Regions from separate parts of the Paenibacillus sp. BC26 genome, predicted to be linked through region 1. Evidence: riboswitches for the same ligand, from Rfam matches in the RefSeq annotation. Region 1 holds a riboswitch; the other holds the start of a gene.
What was found. A riboswitch is a leader RNA that binds a small molecule or an ion and turns the genes downstream of it on or off. The one in region 1 is predicted to bind cobalamin.
Positions count from the first base shown of each region.

Region 2: another riboswitch for cobalamin. It lies ahead of BM412_RS26700 (DUF4430 domain-containing protein); the one in region 1 lies ahead of BM412_RS12530 (ABC transporter substrate-binding protein).

Region 1 is NZ_FPAD01000001.1:2,856,010-2,859,596, reverse strand. Features, by position in the region: gene BM412_RS12535 (heavy metal translocating P-type ATPase) at 1-1,400, shown strand, start outside; cobalamin riboswitch at 1,465-1,716, shown strand; gene BM412_RS12530 (ABC transporter substrate-binding protein) at 1,891-2,907, shown strand; gene BM412_RS12525 (FecCD family ABC transporter permease) at 2,909-3,587, shown strand, end outside.
Region 2 is NZ_FPAD01000005.1:117,030-120,616, reverse strand. Features, by position in the region: gene BM412_RS32685 (ATP-binding cassette domain-containing protein) at 1-81, opposite strand, end outside; gene BM412_RS26705 (energy-coupling factor transporter transmembrane component T) at 54-944, opposite strand; gene BM412_RS26700 (DUF4430 domain-containing protein) at 941-1,975, opposite strand; cobalamin riboswitch at 2,106-2,299, opposite strand; gene BM412_RS26695 (SAM-dependent methyltransferase) at 2,381-3,587, opposite strand, start outside.

The DNA of each region.
Region 1 (3,587 bases):
ATGAGTCCTTCCTAACCGGCGAGAGCGCGCTTGTAGTGCGGTCAGCCGGGGATCAGGTGTACGCCGGCACGATCGTTCGCGGACAAGAGCTGCGCATTCGGGTCACGGCGATCGGGCCGGATACGATGTTAAGCCGCATTGCGGCATTGACGCGCCAAGCGCAAGCGACGAAGTCCTCAATCGGGCGAAGAGTGGATCGGTTATCGGCTATATTTGTACCGATCATGATGCTGCTTTCCATAGCCACTCTGATTCTATGGCTGGTATGGCTTGCGCCGGGCGATTGGGGGAAGGCTTCGCTTCATGCTCTGGCTGTGCTCTTGGCCGCATGTCCATGCGCGCTTGGTTTGGCTGCGCCGATATCGCTCGTATTGGCTACCGGTAAGCTTGCCCGCCGCGGCATTGTGTTGAAGGAAGCCGGCGCATTGGAACGTCTGGCGCAATTGGATACAATCGTGCTGGATAAGACCGGCACGTTAACGGAAGGTAAGCCTGCGTTAACGGAAGTATCTGCATTGTCCGGCTCGCCAAGCGCACTGCTGCGGTTAGCTGCATCTGCCGAGGCAGATTCCCAGCATCCGTTTGCGGCAGCGATTAAGGCGGCAGCCAAGCGTGCAGGGCTGGTCATCCCGGCATCGACGGCTTATCATGCGTTTCCCGGCAAGGGGATCGAAGCTGTCGTTGAGAGTAAGCGAGTCGCAATCGGAAATGCCGGTTTTGCCGCTGAGCGGGACTGGAAGATGAATCGCGTGTTGCTGAGCTTCGTCAGTCGACGAGAAGAACTGGGAGAGACGGTCATCTATGCCGCGATAGACGGGGAGTGTGTCGGTGCGTTTGCTTTCACCGATCAAGTGAAACGATCGTCAACGGAGGCCGTGTCCGCAATGGCTGCCGAAGGGGTTCAAATCTTGCTTGCAACAGGCGATCATCCTTCATCGGCAACGAACGTAGCCCGAATCACGGGTATCGCGCAGGAGAATGTTCATGCGTCCATGCTGCCGGAGCATAAAGCTGAGCTCATACGCGAACTGCAAGCGAAAGGAAGAGTCATTGCCATGGCCGGTGACGGCTGGAATGACGCCCCGGCACTTGCGGCCGCAGATGTCGGGATCGCGATGGGCGGCGGTACGGAAGCGGCGCTTGATGCCGGACATATGACGTTGCTTCGTTCGCGGCTGACCGGTATTTATGAGGCTTTTCAAATCAGCAGACTGACAGTCAGGAATATTCGTCAAAATCTTGGTTTTGCGCTGCTGTATAACTCTATTGTGATCCCATTTGCGGCAGTTGGCGGCATAGAGCCGTGGATGGCCGGGACGGCTATGGCGCTCAGTTCCGTTTCAGTCGTATTTAATGCGCTGCGTTTAAACGGTCAAATGAACCGATTTCTACGGAAGTGAAGCCAAATGTAGACATCCTATATAGGTGATGGTATATTTACTCAAGCGCAATTTCATAGTTTACGAACAGGTGCTAAGTGTATGTGCTCGTTTCCATTCGTTGAAACACGCAAGCTTAGCTTAAAAGGGAAGACCGGTGCAATGCCGGCACGGACCCGCCACTGTAAGAAGCGTCGCCCCGGAATGGAAGAATGCTTGTCCATCGCCGTAGTCGACAATGCATCAACGATAAGTCACTGAACGATGGGATCGTTTGGGAAGACGTTGATGACGGATGCTTCGAGTCAGGATACCTGCCTGTTCCGTTTAAACGCTACCTACGAGGACTTAGGGAGGTGTTGGAGATGGGCAACTGTATATTGCCCGCTGATGTTCTACGGAACGTAAGCATTTCTGACGCTCGAAGTCGGAAATGCTTTTTTTTTGTTTCATTCGGCAATAGCCGGGTTTTCATTGGACGCAATTATAAAATAGGGAGAGTATGAATCACATGAAATCGAAATTAATGCCATTAACTAAAATTGTCTTAACCCTGACTATGGCTGCTTTGCTGATGTTAACGGCTGCTTGCGGTTCCGGCGGGAATAAGGCCAATCAAGCTGCTGAGAATGAGGGCAATACAGCTAATACATCCGAGCAAGCTGCTGCGAATGCGAATAACTCGGCACAACAACAACAACATTCCGTATATCCGCTGAAGTTGAAGGATGTAACAGGCACAGAGCTTACGTTCCAATCCGCGCCTGCGCGCATCGTTTCGCTGCTGCCCAGTGAGACGGAAATCGTCTATGCCGTAGAAGCAGGGGCATCTCTGGTTGCCGTTGACAATTACTCCAACTATCCGAAGGAAGCGGAGAGTCTGCCGAAGATCGGGGACATGGACGCGGATATTGAGAAAATCGTTTCGCTTAAACCGGACCTTGTGCTCGCCTCCTACACAATGGGAAGTGCCGTTGTCGATAAGCTTCGCTCGCTCCAAATTCCGGTGTTTGCGACAGATCCTAAGACCTATGACGCCGTCATGGAGAAGGTAAAGCAGATCGGTGAAATTTTGGATAAAAACGAGCAAGCGGCAGCGGTGACGGCTCATATGGAGCAAGTTAGGGAACAGGTTGTTAATGCCGTTAAAGATGCGCCGAAACGGAATGTATACCTGGAGTTCGCACCGGGCTGGACAGTCGGAAAAGGCGAGTTCCTGGATGAGCTCATTACACTCGCCGGAGGCGTTAACATTGCCAGTGAACAGGGTTGGTACGAAATTAATCCCGAGTCGGTCGTCAAATCGAATCCGGATCAGATCATATATGCTTCCATGACACTTGCTGAAGGTGAGAAAAATCCCATTCTAACGGGAATTGAAACAAGACCGGGCTGGGCAACAATTAACGCCATTAAGAATAAGCAAGTGTTTGAAGTGGACCAGGATCCGTTGACGCGTGTCGGACCGCGACTAGCCGATGGGCTGCTGGAGGTAGCGAAGAAGCTGCATCCGGACCTATTCAAGTAAGATGAGAAAAAGGCTATATGTTTATGGAGGAGCAGCGATGCTCCTTCTTGCTATATCTGTCGTCGTCAGTTTGTCTATTGGCTCGTCCAGATTGCCTCTTCTTCGCGTATGGGGAATATTAATTCATCAGCTGCCTTGGATGGAGGATCCGAGCGGTCTCTATGAGGCCAGCGATATCGCAATCGTGACTCAGCTGCGATTATCCAGAGTCGTCTTAGCTATGCTTGTCGGAGCTAGCCTGGCACTTGCCGGCTCCGGATTTCAAGGTGTACTTCGCAATCCGCTTGCCGATCCATTCACGCTTGGCGTTGCAACGGGCTGCTCGGTTGGCGCGGCTTTCATGATTGTATTCGGCTACCAATCGGTGATCGGCTTATGGACGGTTCCGCTCGTCGCCTTCACAACAGGAATCGTAACACTTTTTATTGTATTTGCACTCTCCCGTGCAAGAGGATCGATTAATGTCGAGACGTTAATCTTGTCCGGCGTTATCGTTCAAGCTTTTCTCGGCGCTTTCGTGACGTTCATGGTGTCGATGTCGCAAGGTGTAATTAACGAAGCTTTATTCTGGCTGATGGGGAGTCTAAGCGCACGCAGTTGGGAGCATGTCCAATTGATTGTGCCGTTCCTGATCGTAGGTTTGCCGGTCATGATCCGTTATGGACAGCATCTCAATTTAT
Region 2 (3,587 bases), on a different contig from region 1:
GGATAAAGAAATATCGTCTAACGCTTTCTTCTCCGAGCCGGGGTAAGTGAACGTCAAATGTCGGATTGCGAAAGCTTCCATTTCCTGTCCTCCCAACTATTAATCATCAGCGGCGCTGCGCATAATACGGCGTAGGCCAGAAACAAGCTGAAGCTGAATACCGATAGATCAACGCCGCGCATGGAAGGAAAATACCTGAAGAACAGCCCCTTAGCCATTGCGCCTGCGATGAGATATATACCGATTATCGCCATACTGATCGTCGCGATGCGGTCACGGCGGCCGAACTTAAAGAGGGAGAAGGCCGTTCTCCCCTTTAATCCGTAGCCTCTGCTCTTCATGGAGTCCGCCGTTTCGATGGCGTTCTCCAGCATCCAGGTCACCATGATCGATAGAATTCGAATGCCGTGCTTGATTCTAACGAAGACGCCGCCACTCGACAGATCCCTGCCGATGCATTTCTGCGCATAGGATACTACGGCAAGCTGCGCCTTAAACTTCGGAACAAAACGCAGCACCATCGAGAAAAAGAGGGAGAGGACCGGGATGACGGTACCGAAGAGGTAAATGAACTTATCCGAGGTCATGACTGCGTTGTAACACGTGAACCAGCTAATAACCGTTACAAACATCGCAGCCGCTGCGATGCCGTAGGCAATGGATTCCAGCGTCAAGGGATTGCCGCTGTGCAAATACGTTAGGATCGTAACTCCCTCATGATTGAATGCGGGATTAATGATGGCTGTTAGCAAAAGCATAGGCAGCATATAGAAGAGCTGAAAGCCGATCGCTTTCCGACCGCTCAGGTTAATCGAATAGGCGATTGCGAAGATCATCGATATCGCTAAGCAGACCGGATGCATGAACACCATAGCGAACAGGATCACTAGGACGAAATACAGGAAGTTGACGAAGGGGTGATAGCCGGAGAAGGCGTCTTTCATGATTTTCCGCCGTCGGTAGAAGCATAAGTGTCCCCTACATCTCGGCCCAAATCGCAGGTGTATACCCACTCGATTACATCGCCTTGTTTCAGTTGATACCGGCTTGCGCCGTAGTTCGGAAACCAGCCGTTCACCTTATACATCCACCCGGATAACTCCCCGCAGTCGAATTCGTACAAATTATTGATTCCCTCGATATACGCGGAGTTGTACATAGGCATATTCTCAAATTCCATCGGAATCTTGTTCTTCTTCATTTCACGCTGCAGCACGTTAAACACGGACTCGCCTTCATAGAAGGTCACTTTCTGCGACTTGAAAATGACGCCATCCTTAGGGACGAGCTCGACCTTCTCGGCATCCAATTGATCCATACGATCAAGGATTGTGGCACAGCTCACGGAGAGATACGCTGTCATGACCTTATTGGAGATTTCTGCCTTCTGCGGTTCGACGGGAGTCGGCTTTCCTTCCGGAACGGGTTCGGTCTGATAGGGATCCTTTCCGGCATCCGGCTTGGCTGGAGGCTTCGCGTCCGTTGAAGGAGGCTTCGTTGCTCCCTTCGGCGGCGTGGAAGGCTTGGTTTGTGCTGATGTGTTTGAGTTTGAGCCTGAGTTTGAGCCTGAGTCTGAGTTTGAATTTGAGTTTGAGTTTGAGTTTGAACCTGAGTCCGGCTTAGGCTTCACCGACTGATCAGGCTTAGGAGAGGCGATCACTCCATCATCAGGACTTGCCGGCTCCTGTGCTTGTTCGGCAGCCTCATCAGTTAGTGCCGGTGATTTATCCTCTGTAGAGCCCGGCTCCGACTGCTCGGTTGAAGGATCGGCCGTTGACTCCGACTCGGATTCAGCGGCAGGTGTTGGCGAAGTCGAAGCCGACTCTTCTCCCGCCGGATTCGTCATTTCCGTCGCCGTTTGTACGGTCGTCCGTTCACTCTTCTTCGTCGTCGAAGGACTGCTGCTATAGAAAGCAATAATGAGGACAACGACGACAATCGCCGCCGCAATAAATCTTGTTCCGTTTGGTTTCATGCACCTATGTCTCCTTCGTTGTTCAGAAAAACAAGAAAAACCCCTGATTCTTATCGAATCAAGGGCAGCCGGCGTCGTCAATTACACGAATAGACAACAAAAAAAGCACCGCCTCCATCATCCGTAGAGTCCGTGAAAATCCAATCAAGGCAGGTCTCCTGGCTATGCGTCAACGCTTCTCTATGCCTTCCCGGCTTATGGGCCAGTGGCGTCTTCTAGATCAGCTCTTCATTTACAGTGGCGGGACCGCGCCGGATTTGCACCGGACTTCCCTATTAAGCAGCGCTTATCGACTAAGCGTGCACCTTGATCGCGCTATTCAATTGCTATTCATACTATAGAAGAACAATGCTTTTGTCTATCCATTGCTGCAGTAATTGCAAAGCCTATCCTGAAGCAGCCGCCCTATTCTTCTGCGGTCAGCGCATGCAGCAGCGCCAAGGCATCCTCATGCTCCGGCTCCAGGACGAGCGCATCGCGCAAGTAAACCATTGCCGCTTCCTTGTCCCCCTGCTCGTAGCTGCATATCGCCAGACAGAATAAGACGGTCGGCACAGACTCGTCTTCGTCGGTTTCAATCGATAAGCTCAGGAATTCCTTCGCGTCATCGTAGAATTCCATCTCAAACAGCAGCAGCCCGGCATCGAGTGCCAAATCGTAACGCTGCTCCATCACATAGAAGGATGACCACATGATGTGAATGCCATTTTGAATATCCATTAATTCCTCTTCGCCCGCTTCAGGCAGCAGAGCCGAGATGCGTTTCGTGCTCTGGATAAAGAACTCCGCGTCGTACCCGCCAAGCCGCCAAAAGGCCAGGATTTGCTGCAGCCCCATCGTGCCGGAATGCTGGTCGACCCACTCCTTCAAACTGAAGAACTCGTCCGGCCCAAACCGGTCGACAAAGCGTCGAAAAGCAAGCCGCGTGTTGGCATACCGCATAGGCGATTCCAGCATGAGGATACAGCCGACATTAATCGCGTGATAATGATGCTCCTTCGTAAAGAGCGACAGTCCGCCTCGCTGCTCCAGCACATGCTGAATCGCATGATAGTTGGCCGTTAACGAGAAGCTGCCGTGATGGAAGAACTCCGGCGGGTCCGCAAGGTCCCAATGCTCCAGCCGGTGATCGCCTTTATCCGCCGTGATCAGCAGAAACCCTGCCTGTGACAGCCGATGAAGCCGATCCAAGCAGGTCAATCCGGCAACCGGAAACAGGATATAAGAATCATCCAGCTCCGTCACATACATGTCGATCAGGTCGTGATACGGATAGGTTTTCTCTGTGTATTCAGGTGCCGGGCGATTCACGTAATTCAGCTTCATTTGCTTCAATTTCTCTGAAGTCGTAAGCTCCTTGAGATTATCCGGAAATTCGACGCTGATGTCGCACTCATAAACCTTGCCGTCATGGACATAGATCAACTCTTGCGGAATCACATCGAAGAAATAATTCGCGACGATCAGCAGCGGCTGCTTCAAATCGCCCGGACGTATCGTAGTTTGCGCTACTGCCAGATGCACCTCAGTATCCTGTACCGCATCAAACCTTGCAAAGTCCAGCAGTCCCTCCCGAATGAACGGCTGCAAGGCGGGATGCTGCTGCCACGCC